DNA from 4 places in the Paenibacillus sp. FSL F4-0100 genome. Region 3 is predicted to be linked to each of the others. Evidence: riboswitches for the same ligand, from Rfam matches in the RefSeq annotation. Region 3 holds a riboswitch; each other region holds the start of a gene.
The links. Region 3 has a riboswitch for cyclic di-AMP ahead of ehuB (ectoine/hydroxyectoine ABC transporter substrate-binding protein EhuB). Riboswitches for the same ligand answer to the same signal wherever they lie in the genome.
Positions count from the first base shown of each region.

Region 1 (5,363 bases), 350 kb from region 3:
CTGCCTTCAGGTCATATAGACCTTCAAGACAGTCTTTGTATTCATCTTTAAGCACCGGTTATTGTAGTCCTGACCTCTACCACCGTTGAGAAGAAGGTAGCTCCTTCGCCCATGTCCGACAACCTGTCGGGTGTAAGGGCATTGGCGCGCTGCTTCCTGCCTTCGCCTTCCCACCACAAGCCTTGGCTGACTACGGTGCCCGGCAGCATTTTATCCGTCACCTTGGCTCGGACTTCGTAGGTTCCACGGTCGTTGTACACCGTAACCATGTCTCCGTCCACTATACCGCGTTCCTCTGCATCCGCCGGATGAATCTGCAGGGCAGGTTCCTTCTCCAACTTCTGATGCTTCTCCACATTCGCAAAGGTCGAATTCAGGAAGTTGTGGTTCGGCGGCGAAATGAACATAAGCGGGTATCTGTGCCCGCGGCCGCGCCTTACACCGTCATATCCTTCCTTCAAGGGCACGTAAGTCGGAAGAGGCGGAAGACCTGCTTCCTCCAACTTCGCGGAGTATAACTCGATCCGGCCCGAAGGCGTCGGCAAACGATCCAGATATGTTTCAAGCGGCGTCATGTCAAGCTTCACATAGCGGTGTTCCTTTAGCTTGTCCAGCGTGACGCCGTTCAGATAAGGGTTGTCCGGGAAGTCGAGCGCTCTTGCCATCATCTCCTCTTCGGTCTCATGGAAGGCCGGGTCGGTGAACCCCATGGCCCGGCCCAGCAAGGAGAACAGCTCCACGTTGCTCTTGCTCTCCCCGAGCGCCGGAATGACCGGCTCCTGCAGCTGGATATACTGATGCCAGTAGGATGCGAACAGGTCCGTATTCTCAAATGAGGAGGTTGCCGGAAGCACGATGTCCGCATACTTGGCTGTATCCGTCATGAACAAATCGTGTACGACGGTAAACAGATCCTCCCTTGCAAACCCTTCGCGCACCCGCCCGGTGTCAGGAGCGACAACCAGCGGGTTGCTGCAATAGACAAAGACCGACTTAATCGGCTGTTCGGTCATGGCAAGCGCCTCGCCGATCCGGTTCATGTTAATGGTCCTGGCATCCGGATTCGGCCGGAGATCCGGACGCTCCAGTGCATCGCTGTCCATGCTGTTGTAGCCACCATTCGACTTGGCAGCCCCTCCGCCCCGCTTCAGCCATTGTCCGGTCAAGGCCGGAAGCGCCGCGATGCTGCGCACCGTCAAGCCGCCATTGTCGTGATGCTGAAGACCGTTACCAATATGAATATAAGAAGTACCGGTCCGGCCATACAGCTCGGCCAGCTTCTCGATATCCTCTACCGGAATGCCGGTAATGGAGGATACATGCTCCGGCGTATAGTCTTTGACATGCTCACGCAAGGCTTCATGCCCGAGCGTATACTGCCGGAGGAATTCCTCATTCACCATGCCATCTCGGAACATGATGTGCATGAGGCCGACCGCCAGTGCCGCATCCGTGCCCGGAAACAGCGGAATGAACCAATCCGACCATTGCCCGGTCTGGTTCTTATGAACATCAATCACAATGACCTTGGCACCGGCCTTGCGTGCTTTCTCTGCCAGCACTACTTGGTGCATATTGGTGCTGACGATATTACCGCCCCAGACAATGATGACATCGGCATGAACGGTCTCCTCCGGGACGGTGCCTCCATTAAACCCCATCACGGATTTCCAGCCCGCAGTGCCTGCGGAATTACAGATCGACTGCTTCAGGCGGCTGGCGCCCAGCCTGTTGAAGAATCTCCGATCCATACCGTCCACGCTCAATATCCCCATATTGCCGTAAAAGCTGTATGGTAGAATGCTCTCTGAGCCATATTCCTTGATCAGCTTCTTGTAGCGCCCGGTAATCTCCTGAATCGCTTCATCCCAGCTGATCCGCTCGAAAGCCCCCTCACCCTTGGGCCCTACCCTCCGCAGCGGATAAAGCACGCGCTCGGGATGATACACCCGATGTGCCATATTGCGGACTTTATTACAGATGGCTCCCTGCGTCATCGGATGATCCGGATTGCCGGTAACCTTCACGATTTTTCCATTCTCTTTATGCAGCAGCAAACCGCAAGTATCGGGACAATCCAACGGACATACCGCCGGAAACACACCATTCTCCTGATGAATCATCGCTTGAGTCATTTCGTCCATTCCCCCTTGTACACGCTGAATCATATCCCCTTATCTTAAAAGAAAATCAGGGCTCCAGTAAAGTCTTACATTTTTTTCTGAGCGGGTGTTTCACTCTACTTCCTTCCGGGTATATTCCTATCAAGAGCAACGAAGAGGAACCCAGACCCTTTCTCTTCCTTGCCAAATCATGGACCACTCCCAAAAAATTCGCCATGCCCATGTCTCCTCCCCCGAGACCGGCATGGCGAATTTGTTTGTATCCAGCGTCTATCGCATCACATCTGAGCTACTTGCCCTTACGCATCATAGAAAATCATGCTTTCTGTAGCAAACATGCAAAAAACAAAGCCTGTCAAAGCCACACATTTATGTAAGCGCTTATCTGTCATTTTTTATAAATAATTCTGCTTAATTTTTCGTTGGAGGGTGTTTTACAAAAGATTTGAGCAGGCGTAATATACTATTCAGCTTCGAAATCATTCTTCATATTCACATGACATTCGCTTAATTTCCAATTTGGAAAGCGGGGGAACCACACGTATGGATGGATACCTATAGGATCTGTCAACCATACTATGGGGTGAATCCTGATGCAGCGCGTACTTACGCCGCGACTATTATCAGGTAGGGCGACTCTCACCGCCCGAATCCGACAGCTAACCTCGTCAGCGTTGATGGAGAGGGTTGTGAACTTGTGATCAAACACAGGGTTCTAACCTGTGTTTTTTGTTTGCCAAAAATCAATATTGGAATGGAGATAGCCCATATGTCCAGCACATGAGGCACACCGATTGAACTCACTTCAAGCAGTTCCCATCATGTACCTATTCTTAATCGGCGGTGAAAAACATGTTATCTTCTATCAAACGATTCCTCATCGGAAGACCCCTTAAATCAACGGAATTGGGCGAGCAAAAGCTGAACAAAACCAAAGCGCTGGCCATCCTTTCATCCGACGCCTTGTCGTCCGTGGCCTATGGACCTGAACAAATTCTGATCGTCTTGATGACCGTTGGCGCGGCTGCCTATTGGTATTCCATACCGATTGCCGTCGGGGTCCTGGTCTTATTGCTGGCACTTATCCTATCATATAGACAAATTATTTTCTCATATCTGCATGGCGGCGGAGCCTACGTGGTTTCCAAACGGAATTTAGGCATGTATCCAGGATTGGTCGCTGGCGGCTCCCTGCTGGTCGACTACATCCTGACGGTTGCGGTCAGCGTATCGGCGGGGACGGACGCGATCACGTCGGCTTTTCCGGAACTGCATGCCTACAATCTGCCCATCTCCATCGTGTTCGTTCTATGTTTGACCGTACTCAATTTAAGAGGGGTTACGGAGTCGGCCACCATACTGGCTTATCCGGTTTACTTGTTTGTACTGGCGCTGTTTATCCTGATTGGCGTCGGAATATTCAACATAGCTACAGGCCATGCATCACCAGAGCTTCACACGCCGATCGGCACGCCTGTCGCCGGTCTCAGCTTGTTCCTGCTCCTGCGGGCATTTGCCTCGGGCAGCTCTGCCCTGACCGGCGTTGAAGCCATTTCTAACGCCATCCCGAATTTCAAGGATCCCGCTCCGAATAATGCGGCCAAAACCTTGGTCGCGATGGGATCCTTGCTGGCAATGTTATTTTCGGGCATCGTATTCCTGGCCTATTACTATGGGGTTAGCCCCAGCGAGCAAGTCACTGTCGTTTCCCAGATTGCCGAGCATACCTTTGGACGAAACGTTTTTTATTACTTTATCCAAGGAACAACAGCTCTCATTCTGATCCTGGCCGCCAACACGGGATATTCCGCCTTCCCGCTGCTTGCCGTTAATCTGGCGAAGGATAAATTTATTCCCCGAATGTTCACCGTCCGGGGGGACCGTCTGGGATATTCAAACGGGATTATCATACTTGGGTTCTTCTCCATTCTGTTGCTGCTGGCTTTCGAAGGCAAAACCGAGCATCTGATTCCTCTGTATGCCGTCGGCGTGTTTATCCCTTTTACCCTCTCCCAAACAGGGATGATGGTGAAGTGGATTCGCGAAAAGCCTGAAGGATGGATCGTCAAGCTGATCATTAATACCACCGGCGCATGCATTAGCTTTATCGTGACGATGATCTTCTTTTTCACGAAATTCGCCCAAGTGTGGACCGTCTTGATTTTCCTGCCGCTGATCATTTGGATCTTCACACGAATCCACAAACATTATGAGGCCGTAGCAGACCAGCTGCGAATTACGACCTGTGAGCCGGTTAAGCCGATTGAGGGAAATGTTATTATTCTGCCTGTGGCGGGAATCACGCATGTAGTGGAGAACTCGCTGAATTATGCCAAATCACTGGGAGCAGGACAAATTATCGCGGTGTACGTGCCGTTCGAGCGGGAGGACGAGGCGGCCTTCCAGGAAAAATGGAAGAAGTGGCAGCCGGACATCCGGCTGGTGACGCTGCACTCGCCTTATCGGAGCATCATTCAGCCGCTGACCAAATTCATCGATACCGTGCAGCGGAAGGCAAGCGAATCCCACTATCAGGTTACCGTTGTCATACCGCAGTTCATCCCCAAGAAGGGCTGGCATAACTTCCTGCACAATCAGTCCAGCTTGCTCATTCGCGCACATTTACTGTATCGGAGAGATGTGATTATCACCACAGTACCTTACCATTTAAAAAAATAGCGGGCTTGTTCCGCTGCGACTTATACAAGGAATCCACTCCGCCAACAACGTTAAAAAAGCTGCGATCATCCGATCCCTATTCTTAAGGGAGCGGTCAATCGCAGCTTTTTTTCCTCCGCCTAGACGCTTACCAGGCTTCGGGATATTAAGAAACATTCTGCGCAGAATGAACCTGTTGAGCAGTGCCGGTAGTTGGCGCAGACGGCAGTGCGGCGTCTTGTTCGCCGCGAAGCATGACCTCAACCTTATCATCCTTCTTCAAATATACGGTCCCGTAGGCAGCTCCCACAAACAGCGCGCCTCCGACGAAATTGCCAAGCCATACCGGAATGAAGTTCACCAGATACTCGCCCCAGCTGTAATATCCTTCAAATATCGCTGCCGGAATGAGGAACATATTGGCCACCACGTGCTGAAAGCCAATGGCTACAAACGCCATCGTCGGAAACCAGATCCCGAGAATTTTGCCACTCATCTGATCCGATCCGTAGGACAGCCACACGGCGAGCGCTACGAGCCAGTTGCACCCGATGCCCGACAAGAAGGCCTGCAGGAAGCTGT
Region 1 covers NZ_CP150303.1:7,200,739-7,206,101, forward strand. The annotation lists gene MHH48_RS32735 (molybdopterin oxidoreductase family protein) at 48-2,135, opposite strand; cyclic di-AMP (ydaO/yuaA leader) riboswitch at 2,618-2,813, shown strand; gene MHH48_RS32740 (APC family permease) at 2,976-4,802, shown strand; gene MHH48_RS32745 (formate/nitrite transporter family protein) at 4,948-5,363, opposite strand, start outside.
Region 1: linked by a shared signal. The riboswitch ahead of MHH48_RS32740 (APC family permease) and the one ahead of ehuB (ectoine/hydroxyectoine ABC transporter substrate-binding protein EhuB) in region 3 are both predicted to bind cyclic di-AMP.

Region 2 (5,363 bases), 1.4 Mb from region 3:
CCGCGAGGTCCAGATCGGCCTCACTGTCTACAATAATGGCGTCTTTTCCGCCCATTTCAGCGATGACGCGTTTGATCCATTGTTGCCCCGGCTGTGTCTTGGCCGCGCGTTCCTGAATCCGCAGTCCAACGTCGCGGGATCCCGTAAAGCTGATGAACCTGGTCAGCGGATGATCCACCAGATAGTCGCCTACTTCCTGGCCCGGTCCCGGCAGGAAGTTAACAACGCCCGGAGGCAGGCTGACTTCTTCCAGTAGCTCCACGAATTTGGCGGCAATGACCGGCGTGGTGCTCGCCGGTTTCAGCACAACGGTGTTGCCCGAGACGATGGCCGCCGTGGTCATGCCTGCCATAATCGCGAGCGGAAAGTTCCACGGCGGAATGACGATGCCGACGCCGAGTGGAATGTAATAGAGATGATTTTCTTCCTCCTCATGAACCGTTAGCGGCTGGGGCGCGCTCAGGCGCTGCATTTCGCGTGCATAGAATTCCATGAAATCGATGGCTTCGGCCGTATCCGCATCCGCTTCGGCACGCGTTTTGCCAGCTTCCAGCGTCATCAGTGCGGAGAATTCAAACTTACGTCGCCGCATGATTGCTGCAGCCTTGTACAAATATCGTGCCCGTTCGCTCGGCGCGGTGTGTTTCCACGTCTCAAAAGTCCGTGCGGCTGTCTGAATGGCTTGTTCCGCAAGTTCGGTATCGGCTTGGGATACAATGCCGATGACCTGACGTTTACGGGACGGATTGGCCGACTTTAGAGTACGCTCCGTATGGATTTGGGCACCGCCGATAACCAGAGGGTACGTCTTGCCGAGTTCGGCTTCGACCGCGGATAGCGCAGCATCGTATAACTTGTTGTTCAACTCGTTCTTGAAGTCCAGAAATGGTTCATTCCGAAAAGGTACTCGCATGGAAGGCCCCTCCTTAACATGATATGATTCGGAGCTTTAGGTTTATGGTCCAGCTGCTGAATGCGTCATGGTGGGGTGTTTAGAATCTCTTGGTGAAAAGCTCGATGTTAGATATGTATGTCTTTCTGCATGCCGTCATGATTTTTGCATATGAGTTAAGATAGAGTGCATTTTGGTTTGCCTTTTGCAAAGGGGGAGCTCGCATGGACGGAACCGAACTTTACCGTAAAGTGATCCTGACGGTGTCCGGTAATAAATTCGTGAAGTGGTTGTCGATCAAGTACGGCCGAAAACTGGCGGGCAGATTCATAGCCGGCGATACCTTGGACGAGGCGCTGGATGAAATTGAGAGGCTGAATGAGAAGGGCATTCTCGTCACGCTCGATCATTTGGGGGAGGGTATCACGACGCTGGACGAAGCGGCCGGGTACCGGGAGGAGTATTTGAAGCTTGTAGAAGGGATTGCCAAGCGGGGAGTGAAATCGAACGTTTCGCTGAAGCCGACGCAGATGGGCATGGCACTGGACCCCGAGAAGGCTTACGAGAATATCAAGCTGGTGGCGAAAAAGGCGAAAGAGCACCGCAACTTCGTTCGTCTGGATATGGAGGATTCGCCGTATACCCAGGCGACGATAGACATGACGCTGCGGCTCCATAAGGAGGGGCTGACCAATGTGGGGACCGTGATGCAGGCCTACTTGTTCCGTACCGAGGAGGACGTCAAGAATTTAATCAATGCCGGTGTTAATCTGCGGCTCGTGAAGGGGGCGTACAAAGAGCCGGGAACGATCGCTTTTCAGCAGAAGCGGGAGGTCATTGACAACTATAAGAAATTGATCAAAATGCATTTTGATCAGGGTGCCTACGTTGCGATTGCTTCGCATGATGACAACATCATCGACTGGGTGAAGGTGTTTGCCGAGCAGAGTCACATAGACAAACAGGAATTTGAGTTTCAGATGCTGTACGGGCTGCGGATGAACGATCAGGCAGCGCTTGCACAGGACGGCTACCGCATTCGGTGTTATATGCCCTACGGAACGATGTGGTACCCGTATTTTACGCGGCGGCTGGCGGAGAAGCCGGCCAACCTGATGATGGTGCTCAAAAATATGTTCAAGTGAGCGGGGGAAAACAATCAATTGAAAGTGAAGCGAGGACGGTAGCTCTCTAGCTACTGTCCTAGAAGAAATAATACGCCTCCGAGCAGTCCATCAGGAAGGAACGCTCCAGCGGCAAGCTGCCTAACCGCTTACGGGTGATGTGCTGTTGCCGATTGGTCTCCAGATCGGCGAGCGCCGATACGGCGAGCTGCATCCGGGCGGATCCCCACTGGTGCTGCTTCTGGGCATAGCGAACGGCCTCGGTCACGGACATGCCTTTCAGCCTCGTAAAGACGGCTGCCCAGCGGACTAGATCCGTGAATTCCCTGTTGCTTGGCAGCGCATATTCGGCATAACCGGCCGCGTCTTTGCAGCTGATTTTGAACAAACCGCAGTTCCAATCTCGTTTGCTCCAGGGGATAAAGCGTTCAGCCGAGCCCTGGTCGAAACGAAATATCTCCATATGGCGGATGGGCTCTACACTTAATGCGGGAACTTCGGTTTCGATAACGGATGTCAGTGCAGCCTCGATGAATTTCGTCATGATCTACGCTCCTTTATAGGAATGTTATATGCGCGGCAAATAGGCCTGGTGAGCAGAGATCCCCCGCTCTCCAGGCCTATTTATCGTTAGAGGCCCTGTTCCAGTGGCCGCTTCCGCTTAAGGCTCGGGTGGTGTTCTCTCTCAAAACGCGCCTACGAGGTTAGCTGACGGATTCGGGCTTGAGAGCACCCTACCGCAGTGCCTGACCATCTAGGCACTTCGGATTCACCCCATTCACCAATAGAAGCTCCATTGGCGATTTTGGTTCCCCCGTCTCCCCATCAGTCGAGAGCTCAGCGTATAACGAATGTTTCGAATAGATGGATGAATCATACGCCGGAGGAAACTAAAAGTAAATGATCATATGGGACGGATACATTCCGAAAATCGATGAAAACCGTATAAGAAAACGTGTACATTCAGTCGTGTCATCGATTATCATGGCAAAATCTCGGTATCTCGATAGATTGCGATAAATACAAGAAAACAAGAGAAATACATAGTATAGAGTAGTATTCGGGAGATAATGAAGCGATACTGGTCAGTTCCTGTTCGACATAACGCCACATGTGTTTTTGCTCACATTTACTTCCTGCAGGGCCAGACGTATGATACGAACTATGAATTGACGGACATCAGCGACAGGCAAACGGGCAGCCGTTCCATGAAGGCCTACAGACAGTGTGAGAGCTCAGTTGGGCTCTTTTATGGATCGAATCTCGGGCGAAGGCGCCATGGGCCTTCGCTGAAATTGCAGGATGATGCGACTCTCACCGCTCGAACCTGATGCTGTGTTGTTTTGCCGGACCTGGATGTTTAGTCAATGGCTAATAGAATAACATGCTACTCGTTTTCAATTTTCGCTGAGTCCTTGAATGGAAAAGGAACGGGGGAACCAGTCGGGAGATGAATCTATCTCTCAGGGGTGAATCCCATGGACAAGATAACGGTCTATGGGTAGGGCGACTCTCACGCCCGAATCCGTCAGCTAACCTCGTAAGCGTATCGAGAGAGGCAACGATTGTCGTGGACTTGGGCCACGGTGTATTTCACCGTGTCCTATTAAGGAGCCTGCGGGAAGAGTTCTTCTCTTTCCACAGGCTTCTTTGTTGTTGTCTTCTCTTTCCGAACTTAGGAGGAGAACAAAAGATGGAGAAATCGCAGGAGTTTATCCTGGTATCCGCACCGAACAAGGCCGGGGAAGAATTTATCCGCCAGCTGATCTTTAAGCGCATTTCGTTTGTGGCCATAGCCAACAACCGGGTTGAACAGGAGAGGCTGCATGAGCTGGGCTGCACCAACATGATACTAATCGATACAAGGGACGAGCAAACCTGGATCATTCCCGAGTTTCCCGTCAGCAAGGTGTTTCTGTTCGAGAGCAGCTTGAATCTATGCTGCCGCTATTTACGGATTTGCCGGACCTGGACCACAGAGTCGATTTATGTGATTACCCATTCCAGCAATCCGCGATTGATATACAAAGGGCTGGGTGCCGATGTGGTGCTTCATACGAACCATCACCAGGTATCCTTCCTGATTTCGTCCATTGTCAGCTAAGGTCTTGGCTGATATCACAACGAGGTTTTAGGAGGTTATATTCATGCAGGATTTATATATGGTGCTCATATTGGGAGGAACCTACGGACTGTTCATGCTGTTCATGTCTTGGTGTGGGCGCGTGGTTTCTGAACCGGAGGCGGATTAACCATGATGATCATTTTGGTATGCACGCTCTTTATTTTTCTGTACTTGATTTATGCGCTGATTCACCCTGAAAAATTCTAGGGAGAAAGCTGAAGGAGGAAGGCATTCGCCATGGGCATTTTACAAATTGCCATCGTTATACTCGTTCTGGTGCTGCTGGTAAAGCCGCTTGGAACTTATCTATATCAGGTGTTTCGCAATGAAGGCAATGGAACGGACAGATGGTTCTCCTGGGCGGAGAAACCGATCTTCGCACTGATTGGCTTGAAAGAACGCAAGGGAATGACGTGGAAAGGTTATGCCATCAGCTTTGTGATGACGAATATCGTGCTGGTCGCGGCTGGGTATTTGATTCTGCGGTTGCAGAGAGTACTGCCCTTCAACCCGAATGGCATCGATAATATGGAATCGACCTTGTCGTTCTCTACGATCATCAGCTTTATGACCAATACGAATCTTCAGCATTACAGCGGGGAGTCGGGGTTATCCTATATGGCCCAGATGGCTGTCATTACGATGATGATGTTCACGTCTGCGGCAACCGGGCTCTGCGTGGCGATTGCTTTTATCCGGGCGGTGACTAGCAAGGGCTCAACCGTCGGTAATTTTTTTGAGGACTTCGTCAAAGCTCACACCCGGGTGTTCATCCCGGCTGCGTTCATCATTGCAATGGTACTGGTTGCACTGCAGGTGCCGCAGACCTTGAAGCCTACGCTCAGCGTCACGACGCTGGAAGGTAGCGAGCAGCAAATAGCTGTAGGGCCAGTAGCTGCGCTTGAATCGATCAAGCATCTGGGCACCAACGGCGGCGGGTTTATGGGAGTGAACTCGGCACATCCGTTCGAGAACCCGTCCCCGCTGACCAATGTCATCGAAATCCTGTCCATGTGGAGTCTCGGGGCGGCACTTCCGTATACGTTCGGTTTATTCGCCAAGAGCCGCAAACAGGGCTGGATTATTTTCTCGGTGATGATGACCTTGTTTATCGCTTTCCTGTCGCTGAACTATGCCGCTGAAACCAATGGCAATCCGGCGCTGAACCGCTTGGGCATCGATGCCTCGCAAGGCAGCATGGAGGGCAAGGAGGTCCGGTTCG
Region 2 covers NZ_CP150303.1:540,113-545,475, forward strand. The annotation lists gene pruA (L-glutamate gamma-semialdehyde dehydrogenase) at 1-913, opposite strand, end outside; gene MHH48_RS02400 (proline dehydrogenase family protein) at 1,117-2,037, shown strand; gene MHH48_RS02405 (hypothetical protein) at 2,096-2,560, opposite strand; cyclic di-AMP (ydaO/yuaA leader) riboswitch at 2,694-2,869, opposite strand; cyclic di-AMP (ydaO/yuaA leader) riboswitch at 3,412-3,579, shown strand; gene MHH48_RS02410 (hypothetical protein) at 3,710-4,120, shown strand; gene kdpA (potassium-transporting ATPase subunit KdpA) at 4,379-5,363, shown strand, end outside.
Region 2: linked by a shared signal. The riboswitch ahead of MHH48_RS02410 (hypothetical protein) and the one ahead of ehuB (ectoine/hydroxyectoine ABC transporter substrate-binding protein EhuB) in region 3 are both predicted to bind cyclic di-AMP.

Region 3 (5,363 bases):
GGCATAACCGAGAAACAAACGACGGGACGCCATATTGCTCGGCGATACCGTAGCTTCAATATAACGGACGCCATGGCATGCCTTCTGATTCATGAGACCTGTCAGCATCGCTTTGGCAATGCCTTGCCTCCGATGCGAATTAGCAACGGCCACTTGCCATACGAACAGCGTCTCCGGATTACGAGGAGAACGGAAGGCGGAAATAAAACCGATGATATCTCCTTCATGCTCAGCGATCATGCAGGTATCATGGAAGTAATCTCCAAGCAGCATGTAACAATAAGGGGAGTTCAGATCAAGCGATCCGGTGTCGCGTATGAGCTCCCACACCCGGCTGCCATCCCGTGCTTCCGGTCTTCGGTAAACAATTTCGGTTTCGGTATCCACAGCCATTCTATACAATCACCTCTTTCCAGAACTAATTTCCGTTGGAACGGAATCGCTGCAGGAAGCTCTGCAGCCGCTCGCTCTGGGGATTATCGAATATCTCCTCCGGCGTGCCCTGCTCAACGATTCTTCCATCGGCTCCGAATATGACCCGATCCGCGATTTCCTTCGCAAAATCCATCTCATGCGTAATCAGCATCATAGCCATTTCGCCTTCATCCGCGATTTCCCGAATGACCTCCAGCACCTCGCCGACCAGCTCCGGATCAAGAGCCGAGGTGACCTCATCAAACACCATTACCTTCGGCCGCATGACCAGCGCTCTGGCGATGGCAACCCGCTGCTTCTGCCCCCCGGACAGATTGGACGGATACATCTTCAGCTTGTCGGCCAAACCGACCTTGCTTAGCATGGAGACGGCCCGCTCCTCCGCCTCCTCCTTGGATAAACCCAGCACCTTACGCGGGGCCTCCGTCACATTACGAAGCACATTCATGTGCGGAAACAGATTAAAATGCTGGAAGACCATACCAACGTTGCAGCGCATACGGTGCAAATGCTTTTCGCTGGCCCGAACCAGCCTCCCTTTCTCTTCCATATGCCAGAGCAGCTCGCCATCAACCTCGATGGTTCCTTCGGTGGGTTCTTCCAGCGTCATCAGCATCCGGCCCATCGTCGTTTTGCCCGATCCGCTTGGACCGATCACAGCCACCTTTTCTCCCGGCTGCATCTCCAGATTGATACCCTTAAGCACCTGGAGATCACCAAACGACTTGGTCACGCCCGTATATTTCACAATCGGCTTGGTACCCGCAGCGGTAGCGGGATTGTTCTCCTGCTGCGGCACCTTCGACGCTTCCGCTTGCTCATCGATCACAACGGCATTCAATAGACTCCCTCCTTTATTTTCCACGCTGCAGATTCATGCGTTTTTCCAGCCTTTGCACAAGCAAAGATGCGATATAACTGATGATCAGGAACAGAATCCCGACCAGCGTATACGGCTCAAATGCACGGAACGACTGCGACACGATATTTTTGGCCGTCAGCATCATCTCCACCAGCGTGATGGCGCATAGAATCGGCGTTTCTTTAAACATGACAATTAAATAATTGCCCAGTACCGGAATGATTGGCGGCACCGCTTGCGGCAGTATAATACTTCGCCAGGTTTGGGCTTTCGTGTAATTCAGTGCTGTGGCAGCCTCCCATTGCCCCTTCGGCACTCCCTCGATTCCGGAACGGTACACCTCGGACAGATAGGTGCTGTAATGCAGCCCGAGACCGATGACCCCGGCATAGAAGGCCGGAATGGAAATTCCCGTTAGGAGCGGCAGACTGTAATACAGGAAGAAGACCTGAACCAGCAGCGGTGTATTGCGAATAAATTCAATGATTCCTTTGGTTATAAGCGACAACAGCTTAAATCGGCTCCGCGTCGCAAAGGCAAGCAGCAATCCGATGATTAATGCCACCACGAAAGCGCAGATCGTCACCCATACCGTCATCTTTAACGCACTCAAGAGCTGCGGCAGGATATCCCACACATAGTTCCAGTCCCACATGACTATAACCTCCCCGCTGTCCATTTACGCTCCAGCAGTCGAACTGCCAGCGATACGAGCGTAGCAATGACAAAATACATGAGGAGCAGCAGTACCAGAATCTCGGTCGTCCAGGAGATGTAATTGTTGCGAAGCACCATCGCCTGATACGTCAAATCCGCCATGGTGATGAAATAAACCAATGAGGTGGATTTGATGAGTTCCACAAGCTGATTCCCGAAAGGGGGAAGCATTCGCAAGGAAGCTTGAGGCAATATCACATTCCACAGCCTTTGCCAAGGCTTCAGATTAAGCGCTAAAGCGGCTTCCCACTGTCCTTTCGGAACGGCCAGCACAGCGCTTCGGACGATCTCCGAGCCGTATGCGCCGAAGTTTAGCCCGATCGCGAGGATGGCCGCCAACATTTTTGGAAGCTCGATGCCGATGAACGGAAGAGCGAAATACAACCAAAACAGCTGCACCAGCAAGGAGGTTCCCCGAAAGACTTCCACGTACACGGCTGTCAATGTGCGAATGATCCACAGCTTCGACAGTCGGCATAACCCGGCTGCAAAGGACATCACGACCGCAAGGATGGCTGAAAAGAAAGCTACCACAATCGTGATCTCCGCCCCTTTTAGCAGCGTAGGGAGAAAATCAATCCACGAATTCGGCATGCTATTCCCCGCAAAGCGCAGCAGCCGTCATTTCACCCGGAAGCTCTTCTTCCGTGAATCCGAACTTCTGCAGAATGTCCAGCAGCTCGCCTGATTCCTTCATTTTTTGCAGCTCTGCATTATAAGCCTCCTGGAACTCGGTATCCGCTTGGCGGAACGCCGTAGCTCCATAACCCCGAACGCTTTCTCCATCGATGACCGGCTGCTCGAAATCAGTTACACGTTCGATGTTGTCATCACTAGCCGAATCCAGCATCGCCTGCAGAGAGGGTCCCGTCATGGTAATCGCCTGTACCCGGTCTGCCTGAAGGGCGCTAATAGCCGAGGCCTGGTCGGGGACCTGTATGATCCGGTCTGAAGGAATACCGGACTTCTCCATATAGCCGATTTCAACCGCGCCTGTCATGACGGCGACCTTAGCCTGGTCATGATTAGCAATATCCTCATAACTTCCGAGTTCCATCGGGTTCCCTTGCTTCACCGCAATGGCTTCCCCGATGCTGTACTCCGGATTGGCAAACAATACGGCGGAGCAGCGGTCCGGATTAATGAACATGCCTGCGGTGATTAGATCGAACCGCTCGGCCTGCAGTCCGGCAACCAGTGAACCGAATTCCGTCAGCTCTCCCCTCATTTCCTTGATGCCAAGCCGCTCCAGAATAACCCGAGCAATCTCAACGGCTTCTCCCGTCAGCTCCCCGTTGGCCTCTTTATAGGCATAAGGCTTCTCATTCGCAAAACCTACGGTGATATACCCTTGCTCAATGGCGCGATCCAGTGTACTCCCTTTGTCACCGCAAGCCGCAAGCAATACCACCATAGTCACTGACAACATCAGCACAAGCACTCTCTTCAAAACCTTCCACAACCTTTCGTTATGACTTTGCAATCCTTACAAAATGGCACGTTGAAATTACCCTTGTTAACACATATGTTAACTTGGATATAAGGACATTCAGACACCTTGCACGGGTCGGGGCTTCAGGGAAGATGATTCATCCATCTCCTTGCACGCTTAAACCCAATGCCATCCGACTGATTCAATTGGTTAAACATTTGCAGGCCTTGCCCCTCCTCTTTAGCAGAATACAAAAAGACCACCAAACAGGGGATTTAGACATAGCTCCGCCAGCAGGGGGTCAAAAAATAGAGAAAAGGCCCCTAAGAGAATCAAGGGCCTTTGTTATGAACATCCATTATGTATGCAAGACCCATCCACTGCTGACGAGGTTAGCTGACGGACTCGGGTAAGATGGTACCCTACACTCATGATTCTAAGTGACTCGCCCCTGGTGAAACTGGTTCCCCCGCTTTCCGGAAAATGTATGCCGGAAACTAAGCGTGTGTCCATGATAAAGGGAAGTTTAGGAAAAGTCAAACCCCTTTAACCGCTTTTTCTGGAAATTCAGACGCAGAAATGCCATTCTTCCGGGGTGTATGACAAGCTAGAAAAATGCCTCATTCAAGCCTGTCCACCTACAACATAGGGATTTTATCCCATACCTATTTTTCGCTATATAGCAGGCGTTTGCCATGCCTCCCTTACTCGTTCATGTGATGGATAGTTTATGCCATGAATTAGACCAAAACAGTGGAAAGCTTCTACACTCCATCTGAACCAAAAAAAATTTTTGATTATCCATTAAAAACCCATTATGACTCATTTACTTCTAGTTACGGGAGCGCTGGTGCCAGCATCATATATTAACCGCTTTATGAAGCAATGAATGCACACCAAAAACCCCGATAAGTGTCGGGATTTTTGGTCCATGGATTATACGGCTGTATATCCGCCATCCACCAGTAAGCTTGTGCCTGTAATGAAGGATGCATCTTCACTGGCAAGGAACAACACGGCTTTGGCTACTTCTTCCGGCTGTCCCAAGCGGCCCATCGGATGAAGGCCGACCAGGTGCTCGGTGATCGCTTCCGTTCTTCCCTTAATAAGCGGAGTATCGATGTATCCCGGGCATACGGCATTGACCCGGATCCCTTTTGGAGCATAATCCGCGCCCATGGACTGGGTTAACAGCTTAACGCCTCCCTTAGCGGAAGCATAAGCGGTAACACCCGCTTTTCCGACATGGCTATGGATCGAGCCGCAGTTTACGATCGCCCCTCCGGTTCCTTGGGATAACATCTGTTGGATTACATATTTATCACACAGGAACACCCCTGTAAGATTAATATCAATCGTCTTTTGCCAGTTGTCCATCGACAACTGATCAGCAGGGGCATCATGAGCAATGCCTGCATTGGCGAACAATACATCGACACGGCCAAAATGCTCAACCGTCTGCTTCACCATATTTGCAACTTCCTGTTCTTGGGTCACATCCGTCTTAACGAACAGCGTTTCAAAGCCTGCGCCTCTTAATTCATCCGAAACAGCCTGTCCCCGGTCCGAATAATCTGCAATAACAACCTTGGCTCCCTCTTCTACAAAAAGCCTTACTGCTGCTTCGCCGATCCCGCTGGCGCCTCCCGTCACAATGACAACCTTGGATTCAAATTTCATTTGTCGACCACTCCTATATTGTGAATTCATCATATCGGTTCCATATTCATGTAGAGTTAACATATTCCAGGCATGATATTCCACAAGCCCCCGTTTCTTTCATGAACAACATCCTATCGAATAACGGCATATGGACGCTCACAACTTAATATTCGCCTCATCCTAACCTTATCCAGCCTGTCCATTGTTATACAGGCCGCTCGATTGTAAACATCTCTCCCAGTGAAGCATAGATAT
Region 3 covers NZ_CP150303.1:6,853,934-6,859,296, forward strand. The annotation lists gene ectA (diaminobutyrate acetyltransferase) at 1-393, opposite strand, end outside; gene ehuA (ectoine/hydroxyectoine ABC transporter ATP-binding protein EhuA) at 419-1,276, opposite strand; gene ehuD (ectoine/hydroxyectoine ABC transporter permease subunit EhuD) at 1,290-1,952, opposite strand; gene ehuC (ectoine/hydroxyectoine ABC transporter permease subunit EhuC) at 1,955-2,608, opposite strand; gene ehuB (ectoine/hydroxyectoine ABC transporter substrate-binding protein EhuB) at 2,610-3,464, opposite strand; cyclic di-AMP (ydaO/yuaA leader) riboswitch at 3,815-3,960, opposite strand; gene MHH48_RS31175 (SDR family NAD(P)-dependent oxidoreductase) at 4,383-5,126, opposite strand; gene MHH48_RS31180 (flavin reductase family protein) at 5,314-5,363, opposite strand, start outside.

Region 4 (5,363 bases), 870 kb from region 3:
TCATATGGACGCTCCCCAATTCGACGAAGACCGGGAGGAAGCAATTCAGCGGGCGCTTGAAGCTGGCGTGACCCGGATGATCAATATCGGATTTAACCGGGAGACGATCCCGACTACGATGAAGCTGGCAGAGACTTATGATTTTATATATGCGGCAGTGGGCTGGCATCCTGTAGATGCGATTACCATGGAGGATCAGGACCTGGATTGGATCGCCTCTTTATGCAGTCATGAGAAAGTGGTGGCTATTGGAGAGATCGGCTTGGACTATTATTGGGATACGTCCCCGAAAGATGTCCAGCACCGGGTCCTTCGACGTCAGATCGGACTTGCCCGGGAACTGAACATGCCGATTGTCATTCATAATCGGGATGCGCATGAAGATATTATCAAAATTTTACGGGAGGAAAAGGCCTCCGAAGTGGGCGGTGTCATGCATTCCTTCTCCGGAAGCTGGGAAACCGCCAAAATATGTCTCGATATGGGATTCCATATTTCATTTGGCGGGCCGATTACCTTCAAGAATGCAAAGCAGCCCAAAGAGGTATTGGCGCAGGTTCCGCTGGATCGATTATTGATCGAAACGGACTCCCCTTACCTGACGCCTCATCCCTTCCGTGGGAAAAGAAATGAGACCGCTTATGTGAAATTGGTGGCGGAGACAGCAGCCGAGATTAGAGGGTTGTCTTATGAGGAATTGGCCCAAATTACCACCAAAAATGCACTGGAACGATTTGGTATTTAACGAAAAAGAGAGCAAAAGCGATGAAAAAGGGAGCAATCGCGATTAATTAAAGTTTTTTAATCAGAAAAGGCGTCAATATTACAATAATTTAACCTTTTACATGAGAAAATGTGGTTGAATGTTGCTTTACAACCTGCATGTAAACAGGATATCATCTTTTCAGTGATAAGAAGCTGCGATGTGCAGATCGTAGCCGAATATTTCATGAACCGTCTCGCTTAATCTCCGGAATTCTGGAGAACGGGGGAACCGATACCGCCGTGCATACTGGTCTGAATGCACGCAGCTGTATTTGATTTCTTTTTCGGGTCTTTGGGGTGAATTTGAAGGATCTCGCCATGAGCGGGTATCCGGATCTAGGGCGTCTCTCTTACGTCCGAACCCGACAGCTAACTCCGTAAGCGAAATAAGAGGGGAAATCTCGTGCATACCATTTCCATGATTCTAATCATCAGGAAGCCACGTTAGAGCCTCTAGTACTCTTGCATTGGCTTTCTTTTATTTTTGAATAATGGAGAAGGGACCATCATACTCTTGGTAAACAAGGGGTGGTGGTATATGGACGAAATGACGGGAATTGACGCAGGGTGTAGATAGATAGCAGGGCGCCTTGTGAGAAAAATTGCTATAGTCACGTCAAATGCATTCATGCGTTTACCTAGACGGCGGGACTATGAAGGAGGATGGAATAGTGGGCATTTTTCAACCTGAAGAAACCCATGAATCACAATCATCCAGCATGTCTTACGCATTGAGATGGAAGCATGACAATTTGCGTCAACTGATGTTGCTCGGTGCCATGGGTGCCGTTACGGTATCACTTCTCATATCGTTGGTCGTACATGATCAGGCAGGCAAGGAGGTTCAGCTTGTCGTCGATGGTCGTGTCACCACAGTAGAAACACGTGGATCATTGCTGCAGGAATTGCTGGAGGAGCAAGCGATCACGTTGAGTCCTCAGGATCAGATTTCGATGCCTTTAAACGGCGCGATCCAGGATGGAGATCGGATCATCATTGAACGGGCAATTCCAGTTAAAGTTACAGTAGGCAGCACAACTAAAACCATATTTACATCCCAGGATACGGTTGATCATGTACTTAAAGAGGCTGGTATTACGATCCAGGGTGAAGATATAGTACAACCGGCACAGAACACGAAGCTGACCAGCAATATGAATATCCATGTCGTTCGCGTCACGAAACAAAAAGTTAAGGAGACGGAAGACCGGGAATTCCGTGTGATCAAAACAGCCGACCCATCGCTTGAAAGAGGGGATAACCGCGTGATTCAGCGGGGCGAGTCCGGTCTCATGGTGAACCATTATGAGAAGGTCTACCACAATGGCAAGCTGGTTTCGAAGACGAAGGTCTCCCAAAAAGTCGAGCGCAGAACGAAGGATAAAATTATTGCCGTAGGCACGAAAAAGGTGGAGAAGCCCGTCATTGTTCAGGCGGCCGCCACCGATGTGAAAGCCACACCGGCCAAATTGTCCGGCACGAAGAAAGTAACAACCGCCAAGGCTGTTGAGAACAACGTGGTTTCTCGGGCAGGCGTTGATTTTAAATACAACAAGGTATTGAACAATGTGTCGATGACGGCGTATTCTTCTGAGCAACAAGGAATCGGTACACGCACTGCATCCGGCACACGCGTTACAGAAGGGCGCACCATCGCCGTTGACCCTAATATCATCCCGATCGGATGGTGGGTCTATATCGAAGGCATTGGCTTCCGTCGTGCAGAAGATACGGGCGGCGCCATCAAAGGCAACAAAATCGATGTTTATTATGATTCACTCAAATCGGCCACGAGTTTCGGCCGGAAGAGCGGCCGCACCGTTTATGTGATCGGTCCGGTTAAACCTGAATTGAACTAGACGCATGAATTCCAATTTACAATGCCATTCTAATGCTATACTATTTAGCTTATAATATATAATGATGAAGAAGAGGGAGTGTTTCCTCTTCTTTTGTTTTGTTAAGAACGGAGTATACAGAGCTAAGATGGTTGAATCTAAAGTTGTACAAGCGTGGCTTTGCTTGGGAAGGAAGAGAACAAACGCATGATTAAAGAAGTGATTGTTGTGGAAGGCAGAGACGATACCGTTGCCATTAAACGGGCCGTAGAAGCGGATACGATCGAAACGGGCGGATCAGCGATCAACAAGCAAATCCTGAAACGCATAGCGCTTGCTCAGGAGCGCAGAGGCGTCATTATATTAACGGATCCTGACCATGCAGGGGAGCGGATCCGCAAAATCCTGGATCAGGGCGTACCCGGCTGTAAGCATGCCTTTATCCCGGAAGCGGATGCTACCCGCAAAGGGGATATCGGCGTGGAGAATGCCTCGCCAGAGGCGATACGGCGTGCGCTGGAGCGGGTCCATACCTCCTTCGAGGGTGGAGAGAGCCTGATTAGTCTGGAGGACATGCTGGAGGCCGGATTATCGGCTCATCCGGAAGCGGCGGCAAGGCGTATGACGATGGGTAATCTGCTGGGGATCGGTTATTGCAATAGCAAGCAGTTCCATAAACGACTGGCCATGTTTCAAATATCACGTGAAGAATTTCTGGCCGCACTTGCACAGTTGGAAGAAGGGGGCGTAAGCCAATGAATCGGATCGAGGATATATCAACACCAAGACGGACGAAGGAGATCATCTCACGGCATGGATTCTCCTTCAAGAAGAGTCTGGGTCAAAACTTTCTTATTGATCAGAATATTCTGTATAAAATTGTGGAAGCTGCAGGACTGGATGAGGATAAGGGAGCCCTTGAGATCGGCCCTGGTATCGGTGCATTAACGGAGAAGCTGGCGCAGACGGCAGGGACCGTCACCGCGGTCGAAATTGATCAGCGCCTGATTCCCATCCTGAGGGAGGTCCTGGAGCCCTATGAGAATGTGAAGGTGCACCATGGAGATGTACTGAAGGTGGATCTTCATGAGCTGTTCCGTCAGGATTTTGCGGGCGTATCGAAGGTAAGTGTGGTTGCGAATCTGCCGTATTATGTGACGACGCCGATTCTCATGAAACTGCTGGAGGAAAAGCTGCCGCTGGAGAATATCGTGGTGATGATTCAGAAAGAAGTGGCAGAGCGGATGGCAGCGGCGCCGGGAAGTAAGGATTATGGCAGCCTTAGCATTGCCGTTCAATATTACAGTGAGCCTAAACTGGTCTGTATTGTGCCGCATACGGTGTTTATTCCGCAGCCGAATGTCGCTTCGGCCGTGATTCGCCTGGCGGTCCGGGAACAGCCTCCTGTTAGTGTAGAAGACGAAGGATTCTTCTTCGAGGTGGTTCAGGCTTCTTTCGCACAGCGGAGGAAGACGATTGCCAACAATCTGAAGAGCCGGTTCTTTCCGGGAGAAGGCCGTGAACGGCTGGAACAGCTGCTGAAGGAAGCGGGCATTGAGCCCTCACGGCGCGGTGAGACCCTTAGTATTGAAGAGTATGCCCGGCTCAGCAACATATTGTACAACGCGGATATTCGTTAATACAGCCATTAGAGAGCCCATAGGGCCCGCGAAGGCCTTAACGCGATAAATTGATGTTTCGCAAGAACCAATAGTCACAGTGGCCCATACCATAGGGTAGGGGTGATGTTGTGATGAACTTGGGAGACTTGGTCGTTCGTAAATCCTACGGCGGCGATGTAACGTTCCGGGTAGAAGGCATGCGGCAAAATAATAATATCGTCATCAAAGGGACAGAATTCCGGTTACTTGCCGATGCTCCCATTGATGATTTGGTCACGGTCCCGCATCCCAACTTAAGCGAACGTACAAAGCAGGCGCAGATCAAAGCCAATGAGTCGCTGGACCGTCTGCAGAAGCACAGACAGGAGCAGAGTGAGCGTCAACTGGCCAGCCTGCGCAATATTGAAGGCGGACAGCTTGCGGAAAAAGGATATTTTGACGTGCCGGGCAAGGTGCTGCATTTGGATGGAGATCCCCAATACCTGAAGAAGAGTTTGACCTTGTACAATCAGCTTCGGGTCCCAGCGGAAGGCCATTATATCAATGAGTCGGGGATGGCCGATTCATTATATCGTCTTCTTCCGCGGGTAAGACCTGATATCGTGGTAATTACAGGTCATGATGGAGTTCTGAAGAGACGACAGCCATACGATTTATATAGCCTGGACAGCTATAAGAATTCACACAACTTCGTCACGGCGATTCAGGTAGCGCGTCAATATGAGCGGAATCTGGATTCCCTGGTCATTGTGGCTGGGGCGTGCCAGTCGCATTTTGAAGCTCTGCTGCAGGCGGGAGCCAATTTTGCCAGCTCGCCAGGGCGAATCCTCATCCATGCGCTGGATCCTGTCTACGTTGCCGCTAAGGCAGCCTATACGTCAGTCAGGGATACCGTCAACATCCATGATGTCGTTCATCATACGATCAGCGGCAGTCAGGGCGTGGGCGGAATCGAGACGAGAGGCAGCTACCGGATCGGTCTGCCAAAGCTGCAGGATTTGTCCACGTTGAAGGTTACGCCTTCGGTCAGTTAGCTCATATTGCGTTCTAAAAGAGGTGTAATAGGCCGTTGTAGAAAGAACAGAGAAGAACCCCACAAGTTGGGGTTTTTTTATTTTTTGTTTCAATTCTTTAAGAA
Region 4 covers NZ_CP150303.1:28,733-34,095, forward strand. The annotation lists gene MHH48_RS00135 (TatD family hydrolase) at 1-745, shown strand, start outside; cyclic di-AMP (ydaO/yuaA leader) riboswitch at 951-1,165, shown strand; gene MHH48_RS00140 (3D domain-containing protein) at 1,437-2,624, shown strand; gene rnmV (ribonuclease M5) at 2,811-3,362, shown strand; gene rsmA (16S rRNA (adenine(1518)-N(6)/adenine(1519)-N(6))-dimethyltransferase RsmA) at 3,359-4,243, shown strand; gene yabG (sporulation peptidase YabG) at 4,357-5,259, shown strand.
Region 4: linked by a shared signal. The riboswitch ahead of MHH48_RS00140 (3D domain-containing protein) and the one ahead of ehuB (ectoine/hydroxyectoine ABC transporter substrate-binding protein EhuB) in region 3 are both predicted to bind cyclic di-AMP.